Regions from separate parts of the Streptomyces sp. NPDC089919 genome, predicted to be linked through region 1. Evidence: riboswitches for the same ligand, from Rfam matches in the RefSeq annotation. Region 1 holds a riboswitch; each other region holds the start of a gene.

The links. Region 1 has a riboswitch for cyclic di-AMP ahead of AB0O40_RS24050 (transglycosylase SLT domain-containing protein). Riboswitches for the same ligand answer to the same signal wherever they lie in the genome.
Region 2: linked by a shared signal. The riboswitch ahead of AB0O40_RS18875 (M23 family metallopeptidase) and the one ahead of AB0O40_RS24050 (transglycosylase SLT domain-containing protein) in region 1 are both predicted to bind cyclic di-AMP.
Region 3: linked by a shared signal. The riboswitch ahead of AB0O40_RS31265 (M23 family metallopeptidase) and the one ahead of AB0O40_RS24050 (transglycosylase SLT domain-containing protein) in region 1 are both predicted to bind cyclic di-AMP.

The regions. Positions count from the first base shown of each region.
Region 1 is NZ_JBFBGK010000065.1:10,615-17,129, reverse strand. Features, by position in the region: gene AB0O40_RS24065 (XdhC family protein) at 1-24, opposite strand, end outside; gene AB0O40_RS24060 (hypothetical protein) at 315-650, shown strand; gene AB0O40_RS24055 (NAD(P)H-dependent oxidoreductase) at 675-1,346, opposite strand; cyclic di-AMP (ydaO/yuaA leader) riboswitch at 1,794-1,953, shown strand; gene AB0O40_RS24050 (transglycosylase SLT domain-containing protein) at 1,958-2,767, shown strand; gene AB0O40_RS24045 (FAD-binding oxidoreductase) at 2,778-4,364, opposite strand; gene AB0O40_RS24040 (APC family permease) at 4,730-6,127, shown strand; gene AB0O40_RS24035 (squalene/phytoene synthase family protein) at 6,195-6,515, opposite strand, start outside.
Region 2 is NZ_JBFBGK010000043.1:10,364-16,878, reverse strand. Features, by position in the region: gene AB0O40_RS18890 (DNA topoisomerase IV subunit A) at 1-2,246, opposite strand, end outside; gene AB0O40_RS18885 (pitrilysin family protein) at 2,419-3,774, shown strand; gene AB0O40_RS18880 (pitrilysin family protein) at 3,795-5,162, shown strand; cyclic di-AMP (ydaO/yuaA leader) riboswitch at 5,381-5,540, shown strand; gene AB0O40_RS18875 (M23 family metallopeptidase) at 5,553-6,350, shown strand.
Region 3 is NZ_JBFBGK010000108.1:19,405-25,919, forward strand. Features, by position in the region: gene AB0O40_RS31260 (PP2C family protein-serine/threonine phosphatase) at 1-464, shown strand, start outside; cyclic di-AMP (ydaO/yuaA leader) riboswitch at 714-845, shown strand; gene AB0O40_RS31265 (M23 family metallopeptidase) at 855-1,844, shown strand; partial or broken gene AB0O40_RS31270 (PrsW family intramembrane metalloprotease) at 1,930-2,733, opposite strand; gene trmB (tRNA (guanosine(46)-N7)-methyltransferase TrmB) at 2,837-3,613, opposite strand; gene lhgO (L-2-hydroxyglutarate oxidase) at 3,719-4,915, opposite strand; gene AB0O40_RS31285 (sporulation protein) at 4,961-6,481, opposite strand.

The DNA of each region.
Region 1 (6,515 bases):
CGCCGTCTCCACCAGCTCACGCATCACACGCCGCCCTTCTCGCCTCTGCCCGGTCCTCCCAGGTCAGACCCCAACGTAAGCCGGAAGAGGGCCGTCGGCTCCCTGTTGCCGCGAGGTTCGGCGGGTCCGCCAACCGGGCGGCTTGGACGATCACCCGACGGCCGCGCTGGCTGTTCTTGGGCGGGAAGACAACGAATGCATACCGGTGCCCGGGGGTGCCGTTTCCCGTGGAATCGAGGGCGGGTTGATCGGACGTGACGACTTCCTCCGGTCCGGTTCCGAAGCCGGCTGTCCCGGCGCCGCGGCGCGCCCCCGTGGCTGCCCTGGACGGCGCGTACTGGCTCGACTCGCCGTCGCGGCACCAGGGCGAGGACTGCGCCCGGTGCGCACGGCTGCGGCGGGTGGCCCCCGGGGCGGACGGCCCGGCCGGGGAGGGCGGAGAGGCCGGTGCCGCCGCGGCGGGCGGGCCGGCCGGCGGCCCGGCGGCCCGGGAGCCGGCCGCGGCCGTGCCCCCGGTGCTCGCGGCGGCCGAGGAGCCGGCCGCGGTCGTCCCCGTGGTGCTCGGGGCGGCCGTGCTGCGCGTGGTGATGACCGCGCTGGCGGTGGTGTCCATCGTGACGGCCCTGGCCCTCACCGGGCGGGGCCGCTGAGCCCGCTCCGGCGCCGGGGCGGGCTCAGCCCTCGGCGCGCTCGGTGACCAGCGCGTCCGTGCGGTCGCCCAGGAACTCGTACCAGCGGCGCTGCAGGCACACGTAGCGGGTGTCGGCTTCGACCAGGCGCAGGAACGCGGCGACGGTGTCCGCCAGCCGGCCCTGGAGGCCGGCGTCCGTGAGGTCGCCGTCCGGGGTGAACCCCTCGTGGGCCTTGGCGAGGCTGAACATGTCCGGGTACACGCGGGTGCCGAGGTGTTCCAGGGGGACCCGCAGCGCCCACAGGCCCCGGTTGCCGCCGACCATCGAGGGCGAGGCGGACACCAGCAGCGCGTGCTTGTCCTTGAAGGGCTGCGGCCGGACCCGGGAGACCCAGTCGACGGCGTTCTTGAGCACGCCGGGCATCGAGGCGTTGTACTCCGGCGAGGCGATGACGAAGGCGTCGCAGGAGGCGATCCGCTCGCGCAGGGCCAGCGCGCCGGGCGGCAGTCCGGTGTCGGTCTCGGCGTCGCCGTCGTAGACCGGCATGGCGAACTCGGACATCAGGGCCAGGTCGACGTCGGCGCCGGCCCCGGTCGCGAGCCGGCCGACGAGCGCGGCCAGCCGCGTGTTGAGGGAGTCGGCGCGCAGGGAGGCGCCGAAGACCAGCACACGGACCGGCTGCCGGACGTCGGCGGGATCGGGGTCGGCGGTCATGGGGCGGCCTCCAGGACGGGGGGAACGCGGCGGGAATCACCACCACCGCATTTCGGGCGCGCCCAGGCTAGACCAGGACATCCCGGAAAGCGGCGAGGGCGCACGGGGTGGGAGTGAATAGTCCGATTTCGCAGGGGCTGTGCCGGTCTTTCGCGTGCCGTCGGAATCGGTCAGTTAGCGGGCGTTTTCGGGGTTATGGCGGGGAGGCTCCGGGGCGGTGATGTGTGTCACGCGGATTTCCGGGCGGCGGCGGCCCGGCGGTACCGGCTCCCGTGCGGTTGAGCCGGAGTTGAGGGTTCACGGGTCGAAGGATCTTGCTGATTTGCATGAAGAATTCCGTCGGCAACTTTCTTTTCGCCTATTCGTGACTTGTTCCGTCTCCTGACTCTCGCCTACGGTCACGCTCATTCCGGGTGGAACGCCGAATCCTGCCGCTGCCCGGGCCCCTCACATCACGAGTCCATCCAGCACGGCAGGAGCGGGGGAACCAGGTAAGCCGCCGAACCGGAACACCGGCTCGGCTCGGGGTGAAGTCGCACCTGACGGTGCGGCCGGACAGCTCCCGTCCGAACCCGACAGCTCACCTCGCAGGCGACGGAGAGGAATGCGCCATGCCCGGAAAAGGCAAGCACCGCCGCCCCAAGAACACCCGTCTCGGCCGCTCCGTCGCGGCCGTCGGTACCGGCGGGGCCGCCCTGGCCCTCCCGGTGCTCGGCGCCACCGGCGCGGTCGCGGCGCCGAACGCCGGGGCCGTGCATTCGGTCGCGACGGCAAATACCGCCGTGGTGACGGCCGCTCAGAAGGCCACCGTGACCTATTCGGTGATCGCCGGGGATTCCCTCGCCAAGATCGCCGAAAAGCACTCCATGAAGGGCGGCTGGGAGAAGCTGTACCAGGACAACCGCGCGCTGATCGGTGACGACCCGTCAACCATCCGCCCGGGCCTGAAGCTCAGCATCGACCTCATGGCGACCCCGCTGGCCGGCACCGCCGCCGCTCGGGACGCGGCCGCCGCCCGGGCCGACCGCTCGGCCCGCCCGGCCACCCTCACCGCCGCCAAGCCGGCTGCCGTGACCCCGGCCGTGGCCAAGAAGACGTACGCGGACAACCTCGACGGCTGGATCCGCGAGTCGCTGGACATCATGGCGCAGCACCGCATCCCCGGTACGTACGACGGCATCTACCGGAACGTCATGCGCGAGTCCTCGGGCAACCCGCTGGCCATCAACAACTGGGACTCCAACGCCGTGGCCGGCACCCCCTCCAAGGGCCTGCTCCAGGTCATCCAGCCCACCTTCACGGCGTACCACGTCCCGGGCACGGCCCTGGACCTGTACGACCCGGTCGCCAACATCACGGCCGCGTGCAACTACGCCGCCGCCCGCTACGGCTCCATCGACAACGTCTTCGGCGCCTACTGACCCGCCCGCCTCACAGGCCCTGCGGGAAGCGGAAGAGGCGGTCCGGGTCGTACGCCCGCCGGGCCGCCTCCAGACGGGGCAGGTTGGCCCCGTAGTACGCCCGCCGCCAGTCCGGCAGGCGCGGGTCCGCGTAGTTCTGGTACGCCGCCCCGCTCGCCCACGGCCGCAGCGCCGACCACAGCCCCGCCAGCCACTCCTCGTGCCGGCCGGCCTCCTCGGGGGAGGCCGGCTCCGGCCAGTACGCGAGGTACTGGGTGAGCAGTGCCCGGTCGCGGTGCACGAAGGCGGTGTCCCCGGCCGGTACCCGGTTCAGTGCCCCGCCGCACACCCCGTCGAGCTGCACCACGCCCCGCCCGCCCGGCGGCACCGCCGCCGGGTACCGGGCGAGCGCGTCGAGCAGGGCGTCCACCGCCACCGGCGGCAGCCCCGGCGCGTCCCAGAAGTCCGACCGCCCGGCGTAGGAGTCCCGGCCCAGCTCCCCGGCCGGATCGCGGCCCGGCAGCACCCCGGGCAGGTGGCAGCGGTCCGGGGTGAGCTCCGCGCAGCCCGCCATGAGCCGCGTCAGCCGCTCCTGGCCGCCGGTGACCACGTACACGTCCCGCGGTCCGCCGCCCACCAGGGCGGTCAGCCGGTCCAGCTCCTGCTCCAGGCCGCCGCGGCCACCCGCGCAGAAGACCCGCACGGCCGGTGCGGGCACCCCGGCCGCCCCCTCTCCCCCTCCTTGTGGGTCCCGGCGGTCCCGCGCCCGCGCGCCCGTGCCGACCGTGAACTCCAGCTGGCTCCAGAACGGCTCCGGCAGCCCCGCCAGCCACCGCTGCCAGCCGGCGACCAGCCCGGGGGTCCCCCGGGCCTCCCAGTGCAGCTCGGCGAAGGCGCAGTCGACGGCGGGGTGCGTGCGGAAGCGGAACTCGGTGACCACCCCGAAGTTCCCGCCGCCCCCGCCGCGCAGGGCCCAGAACAGCTCTGGCTCCCGCTCCGCGCCCGCCTCGCGCACCCGCCCGTCCGCCGTCACCAGCCGTACGCCCGTCAGGTTGTCGCTGGTGGTGCCGTACGCGCGGCTGCTCAGCCCCAGCCCGCCGCCGAGGGTGAGTCCCGCGATGCCCACCGACGGGCACAGCCCGGTGGGCAGGACCGCCCCCTGCGCGCCGAGCACCGCGTGCACGTCCGCCAGCCGGGCGCCGGCCCCGATCCGGGCGGTGCCCGGGCCGGGCGCCACCGCGGCCAGCGCGCCGACGTCGATCACCAGCCCGGTCCCGGTGGACCACCCCGGGTAGCTGTGGCCGCCGCCCCGGGCGACCACCGGCAGGCCGGCGGCCCGGACGAACCCGAGACAGGCCGCCACGTCCCCCTCATGGGCCGGGTAGGCCACCGCGGCCGGGGCGGTCCGGTCGTACCGCGGCTGGTAGAGCTGCCGGGCCTCCGGGTAGGCGGGGTCCCCCGGCAGCACCAGCCGGCCGTCCAGCCCCCGCGCCAGCGCCCCGAAGTCGGGCCCCCGGTGCAGCGGGCCCCGGCGGAAGGGGTCCCGGCCGCCCGGCGGCGCCGGGGCGAAGGCCGCGGCCAGCGGGAGGCCGAGGAACGTCCGGCGGTGCAGGGTCATGCCCCCACTACACCCGCCGCGCCGGTGCCGGGCCCGGGCCCCCGCCGCGGCCCGGCCCCGGGCCAGCCGGACGGCCGAGGCGACGGGGCGTACCGGCGGTAAAGCGGGAGAAAATTCCTGACCGTTCCGCTGCGGTTCCCGCACTCGTCATTTTCGTTGTCTTATCGCGTTCTTAACGCACAACTGCTCCACTGCACCCTGTCGGAACGACGGATTCCGCAGCAGGTGGGCCATTGACCTGCGGTTCCGTGGAGGCTTCCATTCAGCCCTGGAGCCACGGACCAGCAGACCATCACCCAGCCGCCCCGGAGGCGATACCGGCTCCACTCCCAGATTCGCTTGCACACGCCGATCGGAACCGCCTGATGACCGACACCCTCAGCGCACCGCACGCGCTGGCCCCGCAGACCGGCCCCGTGCCGCAGAAGCTCAAGCGCTCCATCGGTGTCGTGGGCGGCACGCTGCTCACGCTCTCCTGCGTGACCCCCGCCTCCACCCTCTTCGTGGTCGTACCCGACCTCTTCCACGACGTCGGCACGTACGCCGCGCTCACCATCGCGATCGGCTCGCTGCTCTGTATCGGCGTGGCGTTCTGCTACTCGGAGCTGGGCACCCTGATCCCCAGCGCGGGCGGCGAGTACGCCATGGTCTCCACCCTCGCGGGCCGGCTCGCCGGCTGGCTGGTGTTCGTCCTGTCGCTGCTGGTGGTGATGATCGTGCCCCCGGTGATCGCGATGGGCACCGCCGACTACCTCGCCCCGCTGGTCCACATCCCCGCGCCGCTGGCCGGCGCCGGCGTGATGCTGCTGGCCACCCTCGCGGGCCTGCTGGACCTGCGCGCCAACGCCTGGATCACCGGCATCTTCCTGGTGCTCGAGGTGATCGCGGCCGCGGTGGTCGCCGTCCTGGGCTTCGCCCACTCCGAGCGGGGCGTCACCGCCCTCACCCACGGCACCACCCTCTCGGACGGCGGCACCCCCACCACGGTCACCGCCATGATGGTGGTCTCCGGCCTCGCCATCGCCCTCTTCATCACCCAGGGCTTCTCCACCGCGGTCTACCTCTCCGAGGAGCTGGAGAACCCCCGCAAGAACGTCGCCCGCACCGTGCTGGCCACCCTGGCGATCTCCACCGCCGTCATCCTGGTCCCGGTCATCGCCATCACCGTCGGCGCCCCCGACCTCGCGGCCCTCACCAGCGGCGACATCAGCGGCATGATCACCGCCTGGTCCAACTCGGCCGTCGGCACCTTCGTCAGCCTCTGCGTGGCGCTGGCGATCATCAACGCCGGCATCGTGATGGTCATCCAGAACTCCCGGGTGCTCTTCGCCTCGGCCCGCGACAAGGCCTGGCCCGAGCCGGTCAACCGCGGCCTGTCCCGGCTCGGCCGGTTCGGCTCCCCGTGGGTGGCCACCCTGCTGGTCGGCCTGCCCGGCGCGGCCCTGTGCTTCGTCAACCTGGACACGCTGACCGGGGTCATCGGCGTCGCCGTCACCGGCATGTACCTGCTGGTCGCCGTGGCGGCGCTGTTCAGCCGCAAGGGTGAGCACCGTGTCGCGGCCGCCTGGCGGATGCCGCTGTGGCCCGCGGTGCCGGTGCTCCTGATCGGCGTGATGGGGTACGTGATGTACATGCAGGACGTCGAGTACCTGCTGTGGACCGGCGGCATCGTGGCCGTGGCCACCCTCTACTGGGCCTTCTACCTGCGGCCCCGCCAGGACACCCGCTGGCTGGTGACCATCCCCGAGGACGCGCACCTCTGACCCCCTCCCGAAGAGGCGCGACGCCCGAGGGCCGCAGCGGCACCCGCCGCCGCGGCCCTCGGGCGTTTCAGGCCCGGCCGCGCCGGGCCCGGGCGAGGATGCGGAGCGGGGCGACGATCCCGTAGCCGACGTCCCGGCGCAGGGCACCCGCCCCGGCGCGGGCCACCGTGGTCAGCTGGTGGTCCATCAGCTCGATCATCGTCCGGCCCACCGGTCGCAGCCCCGGCACCGCCAGGTCCACCACGTCCGCCGCGCCGGCCAGGGCGGTCCGGGCCCGGCCGCACTCCTCGGCCAGCAGGGCCCGGACCCCGGGCGTGTCGGCCGCCCCGGCCAGCTGCTGGTGGCTCACCCCGTGCGCCACCAGCCGCTCGCGCGGCAGGCACAGCCG
Region 2 (6,515 bases), on a different contig from region 1:
CGGGGGTACTGGTCGAACGGGGTGAGCTTGGCCGTGGCCACCGAGTCGTCGAGCGTGCCGTGCGAGCCGGCGACGCTGAAGACGTACGCCTCGGCGCCCGGGTCCACCGCCGAGAAGTGCAGGACCTTCGCGCCCTCGGTGAGCTTGATGCCGGCCATGCCGCCCGCCGGACGGCCCTGCGGGCGCACCTGGCCCGCCGGGTAGCGCAGCAGCTGGGCGTCGTCCGTGATGAAGACCAGGTCCTCCTCGCCGGTGCGCAGCTCCACCGCGCCGACGATCCGGTCGCCGTCCTTGAGCGTGATCACCTCGAGCTCGTCCTTGTTGGCCGGGTAGTCCGGCACGACGCGCTTGACCACGCCCTGCTCGGTGCCCAGCGCCAGGCCCTGCGAGGTCTCGTCGAGCGTGGTCAGGCAGACCACCCGCTCGTCCGGCTCCAGGGTGGACAGGAACTCCGAGATCGGTGCGCCGCCCGCGAGGTTGGGTGCGGCGTGGGTGTCCGGCAGCTGGGGCAGGTCGATCACCTGGACCCGCAGCAGCCGGCCCGTCGAGGTGACCGCGCCGACCTCGGCCCGGGCGGTGGCCAGCACCGACGAGACGATCGCGTCGTGCTTGGCCCGGCCGCCGTCACCGGCCGCCAGCGGGTCGCCGGTGACCGTCCGGGCCAGCAGGCCGGTGGAGGACAGCAGCACCCGGCACGGGTCGTCCGCGACCTCCAGCGGCACCGCGGAGACCGCGGCGCCCGCCGACTCCAGCAGGACCGTGCGCCGGTCGGTGCCGAACTTCTTCGCCACCGCGGCCAGTTCGGCGGAGACCAGCTTGCGCAGCTCGCCGTCCGAGTCGAGGATCCCGGTCAGCTCGTCGATCTCGCCGGTCAGCCGGTCGCGCTCGGACTCCAGCTCCAGCCGGTCGAACTTGGTGAGCCGGCGCAGCGGGGTGTCGAGGATGTACTGGGTCTGCACCTCGCTGAGCGAGAAGTGCTCGATCAGCCGCTGCTTGGCCTGCGCGCTGTTCTCGCTGGAGCGGATCAGGCGGATGACCTCGTCGATGTCGACCAGGGCCACCAGCAGGCCCTCGACCAGGTGCAGCCGGTCGCGGCGCTTGGTGCGCCGGAACTCGCTGCGCCGGCGGACCACCTCGAAGCGGTGGTCGAGGTAGACCTCCAGCAGTTCCTTGAGGCCCAGGGTCAGAGGCTGGCCGTCGACCAGCGCGACGTTGTTGATGCCGAAGGACTCCTCCATCGGCGTCAGCTTGTACAGCTGCTCCAGCACGGCCTCCGGGTGGAAGCCGTTCTTGATCTCGATGACCAGGCGCAGGCCGTGCGCGCGGTCGGTGAGGTCCTTGACGTCCGCGATGCCCTGGAGCTTCTTGGAGCCGACCAGGTCCTTGATCTTCGCGATGACCTTCTCGGGGCCGACCGTGAAGGGGAGTTCCGTGACGACCAGGCCCTTACGGCGGGCGGTGACGTTGTCCACGGTGACGGTGGCGCGGATCTTGAAGGTGCCGCGGCCCGTCTCGTAGGCGTCCTTGATGCCCTGCAGGCCGACGATCCGGCCGCCGGTGGGCAGGTCCGGGCCGGGCACGAAGCGCATCAGCGCCTCCAGGTCGGCGGCCGGGTACCGGATCAGGTGCCGGGCGGCCGCGATGACCTCGCCGAGGTTGTGCGGGGGCATGTTGGTGGCCATGCCGACCGCGATCCCGGAGGCGCCGTTGACCAGGAGGTTCGGGTAGGCCGCCGGGAGGGCGACCGGCTCCCGCTCCTGGCCGTCGTAGTTCGGCGTGAAGTCGACGGTGTCCTCGTCGATCGACTCCGTCATCAGGGAGGTGGCGTCGGCCATCCGGCACTCGGTGTACCGCATGGCGGCCGGCGGGTCGTCGTTGCCCAGCGAACCGAAGTTGCCGTGGCCGTCGACCAGCGGGAGGCGCATGGAGAAGGGCTGGGCCATGCGCACCAGGGCGTCGTAGATCGACGCGTCGCCGTGGGGGTGGAGCTTGCCCATCACCTCGCCGACCACGCGGGCGCACTTGACGTATCCGCGGTCGGGGCGCAGGCCCATCTCGTTCATCTGGTACACGATCCGGCGGTGGACCGGCTTCATGCCGTCCCGGGCGTCGGGCAGGGCGCGGGAGTAGATCACCGAGTACGCGTACTCGAGGAAGGAGCCCTGCATTTCGTCGACGACGTCGATGTCGAGGATCTTCTCCTCGAAATCCTCCGGCGGCGGGGTCTTCGTGCTGCGGCGGGCCATCGCTGCTGCGGCTCCTCGTGCTCCGAGATCTGGGTATGACGCGGTCCATTGTGGACCGCTCCTCTGACAACGCCGACGGCGACCCGGGGGACTCGGGAACTTCTCCGGTGACCGCTGCGCTTGCATACAGTGGCAGGACTCTCTCCTCAGCGATCGAAGGGATCACATGCCCATGGGTCACACGGCCACCGCCGAGGCCGCTTCCGGCGGCCTGACAGCGACCGAGCACCGGCTGGCCAACGGCCTTCGCGTGGTGCTCTCCGAGGACCACCTGACCCCGGTCGCCGCGGTCTGCCTCTGGTACGACGTCGGCTCCCGCCACGAAGTCAAGGGCCGTACCGGCCTGGCTCACCTCTTCGAGCACCTGATGTTCCAGGGCTCGAAGAGCGTGCCCGGCAACGGCCACTTCGAGCTGGTCCAGGGCGCCGGCGGCTCGCTGAACGGCACCACCAGCTTCGAGCGGACCAACTACTTCGAGACCATGCCGGCGCACCAGCTCGAGCTGGCCCTGTGGCTCGAGGCGGACCGGATGGGCTCGCTGCTGTCCGCCCTGGACGACGAATCCATGGAGAACCAGCGCGACGTCGTCAAGAACGAGCGCCGCCAGCGGTACGACAACGTCCCCTACGGCACCGCGTTCGAGCGGCTGACCGCCCTCGCCTACCCGGACGGCCACCCGTACCACCACACCCCGATCGGTTCGATGGCCGATCTGGACGCCGCCTCCCTCGAGGACGCGCGCACCTTCTTCCGGACGTACTACGCCCCCAACAACGCGGTGCTGTCCGTGGTCGGCGACATCGACCCCGAGCAGACCCTCGCCTGGGTCGAGAAGTACTTCGGCTCCATCCCCTCGCACGACGGCAAGCAGCCGCCGCGGGACGGCTCGCTGCCCGACGTCATGGGCGGCCAGCTCCGCGAGGAGATCGTCGAGGAGGTGCCGGCCCGGGCCCTGATGGCGGCCTACCGGCTGCCCCACGACGGCACCCGCGAGTGCGACGCGGCCGACCTCGCGCTGACCGTGCTCGGCGGCGGCGAGTCCTCGCGGCTCCACAACCGCCTGGTCCGCCGCGACCAGACCGCGGTCGCCGCCGGCTTCGGCCTGCTGCGGCTGGCCGGTGCGCCCTCCCTGGGCTGGCTGGACGTCAAGACCTCCGGCGGGGTGGAGGTGCCGCGCATCGAGGCCGCGGTCGACGAGGAGCTGGCGCGGTTCGCCGCGGAGGGCCCCACCGCCGAGGAGATGGAGCGGGCCCAGGCCCAGCTCGAGCGCGAGTGGCTGGACCGGCTGGGCACGGTTGCCGGCCGGGCCGACGAACTCTGCCGCTTCGCCGTGCTGTTCGGCGACCCGCAGCTGGCCCTGACCGCCGTCCAGCGGGTGCTGGACGTCACGGCCGAGGAGGTGCAGGCCGTGGCCGCCGCCCGGCTGCGCCCCGACAACCGCGCGGTCCTCGTGTACGAGCCGCTGCCCGCCGCCGAAGAGGGCGCCGACACCGGCGCCGACGACGATGCCGAAGGGGCTGACCAGTGACCGCCGACGTCGCTTCCCCGATGACCTTCCACCCGCAGCCGCAGGCCGGGCAGCCCAAGCCCTGGGCCTTCCCGGCCCCGGAGCGCGGCGCGCTCGACAACGGCCTGACGGTGCTGCACTGCCACCGTCCCGGCCAGCAGGTGGTGGCCGTCGAGGTGCTCCTCGACGCCCCGCTGGAGGCCGAGCCCGCGGGCCTGGACGGCGTGGCCACCATCATGGCCCGGGCGCTGTCCGAGGGCACCGACAAGCACTCCGCCGAGGAGTTCGCCGCCGAGCTGGAGCGCTGCGGCGCCACCCTCGACGCGCACGCCGACCACCCGGGCGTCCGGGTCTCGCTGGAGGTACCGGCCTCCCGGCTGCCCAAGGCGCTGGGGCTGCTCGCCGAGGCGCTGCGGGCGCCGGCCTTCGCGGACGCCGAGGTCGGCCGGCTGGTGCGCAACCGGCTCGACGAGATCCCGCACGAGCTGGCCAACCCGCAGCGCCGGGCGGCCAAGGAGCTCTCCAAGGAGCTGTTCCCCGCCGCGCTGCGGATGTCCCGGCCGCGCCAGGGCACCGAAGAGACCGTCGCGCGGATCGACGCGGCGGCCGTGCGCGCCTTCTACGACGCCCACGTGCGCCCCGCCACCGCCACCGCGGTGGTGGTCGGCGACCTGACCGGCACCGACCTGGCCGCGGTCCTGGCGGAGACGCTGGGCTCCTGGACCGGTGGCACCGGCGAGGCCTTCCCGGTCAGCCCGGTCACCGCCGACGACACCGGCCGCGTGGTGATCGTGGACCGCCCCGGTGCGGTCCAGACGCAGCTGCTGATCGGCCGGATCGGCGGGGACCGGCACGACCGCGTCTGGCCCGCCCAGGTGCTCGGCACCTACTGCCTCGGCGGCACCCTCACCTCCCGGCTGGACCGCGTCCTGCGCGAGGAGAAGGGCTACACCTACGGCGTGCGCGCCTTCGGCCAGGTGCTGCGCTCCACGGCCGACGGCACCGGCGCCTCGATGCTGGCCATCAGCGGCTCGGTGGACACCCCCAACACCGGCCCGGCGCTCGAGGACCTGTGGAAGGTGCTCCGGACGCTGGCCGAGGGCGGCCTGACCGACGCCGAACGCGACGTGGCCGTGCAGAACTTGGTGGGCGTGGCCCCGCTCAAGTTCGAGACCGCGGCGGCCGTCGCGAGCACCCTCGCCGACCAGGTCGAGCAGGAGCTGCCGGACGACTTCCAGGCGCAGTTGTACGCCCGGCTGGCCGACACCGGCACGGTGGAGGCGACTTCGGCCGTGGTCAACGCCTTCCCCGGGGACCGGCTGGTGACGGTCCTGGTGGGCGACGCCGGGCAGATCGCGGAGCCGGTGCGGGCGCTGGGCATCGGCGCGGTGACCGTGGTCGCCAACTGACCCGGTGACCAGGGCCCCGGAGGGGCCGTGGGCCGCGGGGCCCCGGTGGTATGACCACCGGGGCCCTTGTTGCGTCATATGTCCGGTTCGGGAGGGTGGTTGCCCGAATGCCCCGTGGCGTACGCCACAAAAACCCGTGTCTGTTTGGTGATTGTCCGACCATCCGCCTAGCGTCAACCTCGCTGTCCGTCAGCTGTAACAGCCGCACCCGCGGCACCGGACAGCGATCGCCGAGTCCCCGTCAGGCGCGAGCCTGGGGAGCCGGGGACCCACATCAGTCCCTGGGGTGAATCGGACCGCCTCGCCAGAGGCAGCCCGTAGGAGACCTTCCTGCTCCGAACCCGTCAGCTAACCCGGTAGGCGAGAAGGAAGGAAAGGATCAGCCCCTTCATGGCGTTTGGCAGTCGTGCCGCCGGCAAGCACCGCGGTCCCAGCCGTCTGAGCCGCAAGAGCGCGAACATGGCCGGCATAGCCGCCCTCGCGACCACCGGCGTCGTCGGCACCCTCGCCGGTCCGGCCTTCGCCGCGACCGAAGCAGAGCCCCGCGGCCTCGAGGACACCGGGCTGAACGCCGTCGTCGTCGCCGACGACCTGGCCGGCCAGATCGAGGCCCAGGCCGCGTCGCAGAAGGCCGCCGCCGAGATCGCCGCCGCCAAGGCCAAGGCCGAGGCCGACGCCCGCCAGCGGGCCGCCGAGGCCAAGGCGAAGGCCGAGGCCCGCGCCAAGGCCGAGCGCGAGGCCAAGGAGCGCGCCGCCCGCGAGGCCGAGCGCAAGCGCCTGCTGACCTTCGTCGCCCCGGTCGCCAACTCCTACGTCAGCACCGGCTACCTCAGCGGCGGCTCGATGTGGTCCTCCGGCCACCACACCGGCATCGACTTCCACGCCGCCTCCGGCACCTCGGTCCACGCGGTGGGCACGGGCGTCGTCGTCGAGGCCGGCTGGGGCGGCGCCTACGGCAACAACATCGTCATCAAGATGCTGGACGGCACGTACACTCAGTACGGCCACCTCTCGGCCATCCAGGTCTCGGTCGGCCAGCAGGTCACCCCGGGCGACCAGATCGCGCTGTCGGGCTCCACGGGCAACTCCAGCGGCCCGCACCTGCACTTCGAGGCCCGTACCGGGCCGGACTACGGCTCGGACATCAACCCGATCACGTACCTGCGCTCGCACGGCGTCAACGTCTGACCCGGCCCGCACGCTTCCCGAAGGCCCCGGCTCCCCGAGCCGGGGCCTTCGGCGTGTCCGCCGGCCCGGAGCCGGCCGGCGGGTGCCCGGCGGTGCGCCGCCCCGCCCCGTGGGCGGCGGGCAAAAAGAGTTCCGTATTTCCGCAGCCGCTCGGGAATTGCCGCT
Region 3 (6,515 bases), on a different contig from region 1:
CCGAGTTCCGGCACCGCGAAGGGCTGGTGCGGGTGGTCAACCGGGGCCACCCCGGGCCGCTGCTGCTGCACGCGGACGGCGGGCTGCAGGAGCTGGCCCCGGCCGAGCCCGCGCTGCCGCTGGGCATGGGGGAGTTGGGGAGCTGGCCGGACCGCGCGGACCAGTGGTGCTTCCCGCCGGGGGCCACCCTGCTGCTGCACACCGACGGGCTCACCGAGGCCCGGGACGCCCGGGGCGGCTTCTACGATCCGCCCGGCCGGCTGCGCGGCCGGGTCTTCGCCGGGCCCGAGGCGCTGCTGACCGCCCTCGTCGCCGACGTACGGCGGCACACGGGCGGCGGGACCACCGACGACATGGCGCTGCTGGCGGTGGGGCGGCCCCCGGCGGGGCAGTCCGCGCGGCGGCGGACGGTACCGGTGGGGCGGCGGCGCCGGGCGGCCGCCGGCGGTGGTGACGGCGGGTGACCGAAAGGCCGCGCTCCGCATCCTTCTTGACGGGACGTCAGCGAAAGAATGCGGCCGTCGGGGCGATCGCCGCCCGGTCGTCTCGTCCCTAGTTGTTGCCTGATGTCGCAAAAGTCCTGGCCAATGTCGGTCACGGAGTGGCGTGTTGGCCGGAAGGATCAAGCGATGCAGCTTGGAATCACTCCCTGTTGTCTATTACCGTTCGATAACGCAGCGCGGATGTCCCAGCCGTCGCAAGAGACGGCACCGCGCGCGTGCGCGCCGAATCCCGTGAGGGAACCGGGGAACCACCACATTGGGGTGAATCGGGCCGCTCGCCCGTAGGAGACCTTCCTGCTCCGAACCCGTCAGCTAACCCGGTAGGCGAGAAGGAAGGAAAGGAGCGCCCCCGTGGCGTCCAACCAGCCTGCCCCCGAAGCCGCCGAGCAGCTCCAGGGCCCCTCCGGTGCCCCGGCCGCCGCCGGAGCCTGGGGCGAGTGGAACCCCACCGAGGACTCCGTCCGCCCGGTGGCCGGACGCCACCGCGTGGCCAAGCAGCGCGGCGGGCTCGCCCGCAGCTCCACCGTCCTCGGCGTCGGCATCATCGCCGCGGTCGGCGCGGCCGGCATGGCCACCGCCCAGGACAAGCCCCCGGTCGCGATATCCATGCCGTCCCTGCTGCCCGACCTGGACGACGGGGCCGAGGCCCCGGCCGCCGGCCGGGTGGCCGTGGACGCCCCGCTCACCACCGCGGGCGCCACCCCCGAGCAGGCCGCCGCCGGCACCGACGCGGGCGAGGCGCTGCGCCACCGGATCCTCCAGCAGGCCGAGTCCCAGGCCGACGCGGCCGCCGCCGAGGCCAAGGACGCCGCCCGGCGGGAGGCCGAAGAGGCCGCCGCGGCCCGCGCGAAGGCCCAGCAGGAAGCGGCCCGCAAGGCCGCCGAGGCGGCGGCGAAGGCCGCGGCCGCGGCCAAGGCGGAAGCCGCCCGGCTGGCGCAGCTCGCCAAGAGCTACGTGCTGCCGACCTCCGCGTACACGCTCACCTCCCACTACGGCGACTCCGGTTCGATGTGGTCCTCGGGCCACCACACCGGTCTCGACTTCGCCGCCCCCACCGGCACCCCGGTCAAGGCCGTGCACGGCGGCACCGTCGTCTCCGCCGGCTGGTCGGGCCCCTACGGCTACCGGATCGTGCTGCGCCTGGCCGACGGCACCGAGCTCTGGTACTGCCACCTCTCCTCGATGTCCGTCACCTCCGGCACGGTCACCACCGGCGAGACCATCGGCCGGGTCGGCGCCACCGGCAACGTCACGGGCGCCCATCTGCATCTGGAAGTACGGGAAGGCGGATCGACCGTGGATCCGCTGTCCTGGCTCGCGGCACGCGGGCTGAACGCGTAGCGCGCGGCGCGGCCGGGGCGACGGCCCCTCGCGCCCGGGCCCGCCGCAGCACCGCGGCGAGGAGCGCCACCGGGTCCGGGCCGCCGCGCGAGCGCACGGCCAGCCCGCACAGCAGCGCGAAGACCGGCACCATCACCGTGCCGTAGACGAGGTAGAAGCCGTGCTCGCCGAACTCGGACGAGCTGTTCCACAGGGCGTGCACGGCCACCGCCAGCAGCAGCCCGGCGGTCGGCGCGAGGCTCCGGTACCGCCGGCCCGCCGCGCCGGCCGCCCAGCCGAGGCCGAGCCCGGTCCACACCGTGAACAGCGGGTGCGCGAAGGGCGACAGCACCACCCGGACGAAGAAGGTGGCCGCGGTCAGGGAGTCGCTGAGCGGGGCCCCGCTCGCCAGGTCGTCGACGTAGGCGTTGCCGAGGTAGAGGACGTTCTCGGTGAAGGCGAACCCGCACGCGGTGAAGCCCGCCACCACGATCCCGTCGGTGATCCCGGCGAACCGGGGCCCGCTGAAGAGGCAGACCAGCAGCAGCGCGGCGGCCTTGGCCAGCTCCTCGACCACCGGGGCGACCAGGATCGAGCCCAGCCGGTCGGCCTCGTGCGGGTCGGTGCCGGCCGCCGCCATCCAGCGGGAGGCGAAGCTGTTGGCCACTATGGCGATGAGCGCGGCGGCGCAGGCGCCCCAGGTGAACGCGAAGAGGTGGCCCGGCCAGGGCCCCGGCCGAGCCCGCCCCAGCCAGTGGAACACCGCGAGCAGCGGGGGTACCGGCAGCACGGCCAGGCCGAGGCCGACGAAGAAGCCCCGGGTGCCGGTCTGCTCCCGTACGAGGACGAGGATCAGCACTCCGGCGACCGCGAGCAGCCCGACGGAGGCACGAGACAGGACCCGGAACACGGGGGCACAGTAACGGCGGGCCCGGACCGGAGTCCGGGTTTTGCCCCTCGGGTACCCCTGACGAGCGGCCGGCCCGCCGGTGCGGGCCGGGCCGGGCGGGCGGTCAGCCGGCCGTGCGCCGGAAGAGCAGGTCGTGGACGACGTGCCCCTTGTCGAGCCCCTGGCCCTCGAAGCGGGTGAGCGGCCGGAAGTCCGGCCGCGGCGCGTACCCGCCGTCGGCCTGGGTGTTCTCGAAGTCCGGGTGCGCGCTGAGCACTTCGAGCATCTGCTCGGCGTACTCGGCCCAGTCGGTGGCGCAGTGCAGGACGGCGCCGGGCGCCAGCCGGGTGGCCGCCAGGGTCAGGAACTCGGGCTGGATCAGCCGGCGCTTGTGGTGGCGCTTCTTGGGCCAGGGGTCCGGGAAGTACACGCGCATCCCGGCGAGGGAGTGCGGGGCCAGCATCTCGCGGAGCAGGATGATCGCGTCGCCGTTGGCCACCCGGACGTTGGTGAGGCCGTTCCGCTCCGCGAGGGCGAGGAGGTTTCCCTGGCCGGGGGTGTGCACGTCCGCGGCGAGGATGCCGGTGCCGCGGTCCTCGGCGGCCATCTGGGCGGTCGCCTCGCCCATCCCGAAACCGATCTCGAGGACGACGGGCAGCCCGTCGAACATCTTCTCGAGGTCGAGTACGTCGCGCCCGTCGATGTCCAGGCCCCAGGTGCCCCACATCCGCCGGAGGGCGTCCTCCTGGCTGGTGGTCACCCGGCTCCGGCGCGGCTGGAAGCTCCGGATCCGCCGCTCGTGGTGCGAACCGGCCGGATCGGGCGCGGGCCCGTCGGGAAAGCGCGGCTGATGGCGCCAGACCGGAGGGGCCTTGGGCTGGGGGTTCTGCGACTCGGACACCGGGTGATTCTACGGGGCGGGGGTGGGGGGTGCCCTTTTTGTGAGGGGAGAGCGATCTGAGGGGGGCCTGGGGGCCGGGCAGGTGCGCGACAGGGTGGCCGCCCCCTACGGCCGCGCAGCGGCCAGCGCTCGGCGGGCGATCTCCCGGCCGATGGGGAGCGCGGCGGTCGCGGCCGGGGACGGGGCGTTCAGGACGTGGACCGCCCGCGCGGACTCGCGGATCAGGAAGTCGTCGGCGAGGGTGCCGTCCCGCAGGACGGCCTGCGCCCGCACCCCCGACCCGGCCGGCGTGAGGTCGGCCTCCGTCACGGCCGGCAGCAGCCGCCGCACGGCCGTGGTGAAGGCGCGCTTGGACAGGGAGCGGTGGACCTCGCCCGCGCCGTACCGCCAGTGCCGGCGGGCCACCCGCCACGTCCCGGGCCAGGCCAGCTCCGAGGCGAGGTCGGCCGGGCGGACCGTGCCCCAGGCGTACCCCTCCCGGGCCAGCGCCGGGACGGCGTTGGGGCCGACGTGGACTCCGCCGGAGACGCCCCGGGTGAGGTGGACGCCGAGGAAGGGGAAGGCCGGGTCGGGCACCGGATAGACCAGCCCCCGCACCAGCTCCGGCCGGGCCAGGTCGTAGTACTCGCCGCGGAAGGGGACGATCCGCACGCCCGGGTCGTCCCCGGCCAGCCGGGCCACCCGGTCACAGTGCAGCCCGGCGCAGTTGACCAGGGCCCTGGCCCGCACCACCAGGCCGGCGGAGGTGCCGACCGCGACGCCGTCGGCCCGCCGGGAGATGCGGACCGCCGCCGCGCCGTACCGGACCTCGGCCCCGGAGGCCTCGGCCAGCCGCTCGGTCACCGCGGTGTAGTCGACGACGCCGGTGGTGCCCACCTGGATCGCGGCGAGGCCGGCCACCTCCGGTTCGTATTCCGCGATCTGGGCGGGGCCCAGCTCCCGGACCGGGATGGCGTTCTCCCGGCCGCGCTGGACCAGGGCGTGCAGCCGCGGCAGCTCCGCGCGGCGGGTGGCGACGATCAGCTTGCCGGTGACCTCGTGGGGGATGTCGTGCTCCGCGCAGAACTTGACCATCTCGGCGGCGCCGCGGACCGCGAAGCGGGCCTTGAGCGAGCCGGGCCGGTAGTAGATGCCGCTGTGGATCACGCCGCTGTTGCGGCCGGTCTGGTGCCGGGCCGGGCCGGGCTCCTTCTCCAGCACCACGACGCGGGTCCCGGGCGCGAGCCGGGCCAGGGCATGGGCGGTGGACATCCCGACGATCCCGCCGCCGATCACCACCACGTCGCAGTGCACGCGCTCCATGCCACCTCCCACCCCGATACTGCACCCCGGCACTGACAACACGGGTCACACGGGAGCGGTCAGCAGCGGGCGCGCCCGCTCCCGCAGCTCGGCCACCCGCGGCTCGTGGCCGTACGGCTCCAGCCGGTGCAGGAGGTCGCGGACGTACTCGGTGGTGCGCGCGGAGGAGATGCGGCCGGCCACCTCGACGGCCCGGGTGCCCTGGGCGCAGGCCGCGTCCAGGTTCCCCGACTCGAGCTCCGCGACCGCGCTGACCACCAGCCGGAGGCCGTGCGAGCGGACGAACTCCTCGGTGGGCCGGGACAGCGCCTGCTCGGTGAAGCGGCGGACCTGCCGCGGGAGTTTCAGGTCGCGGTAGCACTCCGCCGCGTCCGCCGCGAAGCGGTCGTAGGAGTAGAAGCCGAGCCAGGTCGGGTCGGCGTCCCCCTCCCGGGAGCGCTCCAGCCAGCCCTCGGCGGCCCGCAGCGCGGCCCCGGCCGCCGCGGAGTCGCCGGCCTTGGCGTGCGCCCGGGCCTCCACCAGCCGGAAGAAGCTCATCGTGCGGGAGGTGGCCAGGCCGCGGTTGCGCTCGATGGCCGCCTGGGCCAGGTCCACGCCCTCGTCGGCGAAGTCGCGGTAGGTGGCCTGCAGGGACATGGAGGCCAGGACGTAGCCGCCGAGCGGGACGTCCGCCGCGGCCCGGGCCAGGCGCAGGGCCTGGATGTAGTAGCGCTGGGCGGCCTCCTGCTGGCCGGTGTCGAAGGCCATCCAGCCGGCCAGCCGGGTCAGTTCGGCGGTGGCGCCGAAGAGGGCCCGGCCCACCTCGTCCGAGTACGAGCCCAGCAGCAGCGGCGCCGCGTCCACCCGCAGGCACTCCGGGACCATCGAGGAGCGCCAGTCCCCGCCGCCGTACTTGGAGTCCCAGCGGCGGGCGTCCTCGGCGGCCTCGCGGAGCTTGGCCACGTCGCTGTGCCCGACCCGCCCCCCGCCACCGCCGGCGGGTGCCCCCGGCGGGCCGGTGTCCGGTGTCTCGCGGACCGGCCGGCCGGCGGCCGCACCGGGGCCGCCGGGCAGGCCCGCCCCGCCGGCCGGGGCCGCCGGGGCGGCCGGCGCCTCGCGGGCCACCGAGCTGTCGGCGGGAGTTATCAGCCAGCGCGAGGCCGGGGTGGCGTACGCGGACACGGCGAAGGAGCCCGCCAGCGACTGCCAGATCCCGCCACCGCCGCGCCGCCCCGCCAGGTCCAGCCGGTAGAGGTCGGTGGCGGACCGGACGGCCGCGCCCACGTCCCGCGGGAAGGCCAGCCCGACCTCCGGCGCGGGGTCGGCGTCCGCCAGCCCGATCTCGTGGAGCGGTACCGGGCGGCCGAGTTTCGCCCCGATCGCCGCCGCGATCAGATGGGGGGCCGCGCCCTGCGGGACCATGCCCTTGGAGACCCAGCGGGCCACCGAGGTCTTGTCGTAACGAAGCGTCAGGCCGCGCTGCGCGCCGAGGTCGTTGACCCGTCGCGCCAGTCCGGCGTTGCTGATACCCGCGAGGGCGAGGACGGTGCCGAGCTTCTCGTTCGGCTCGCGGAGCTCCCTGGACATGCGCCACCCCTCACGCAGACGGCCGCCGGGGCAT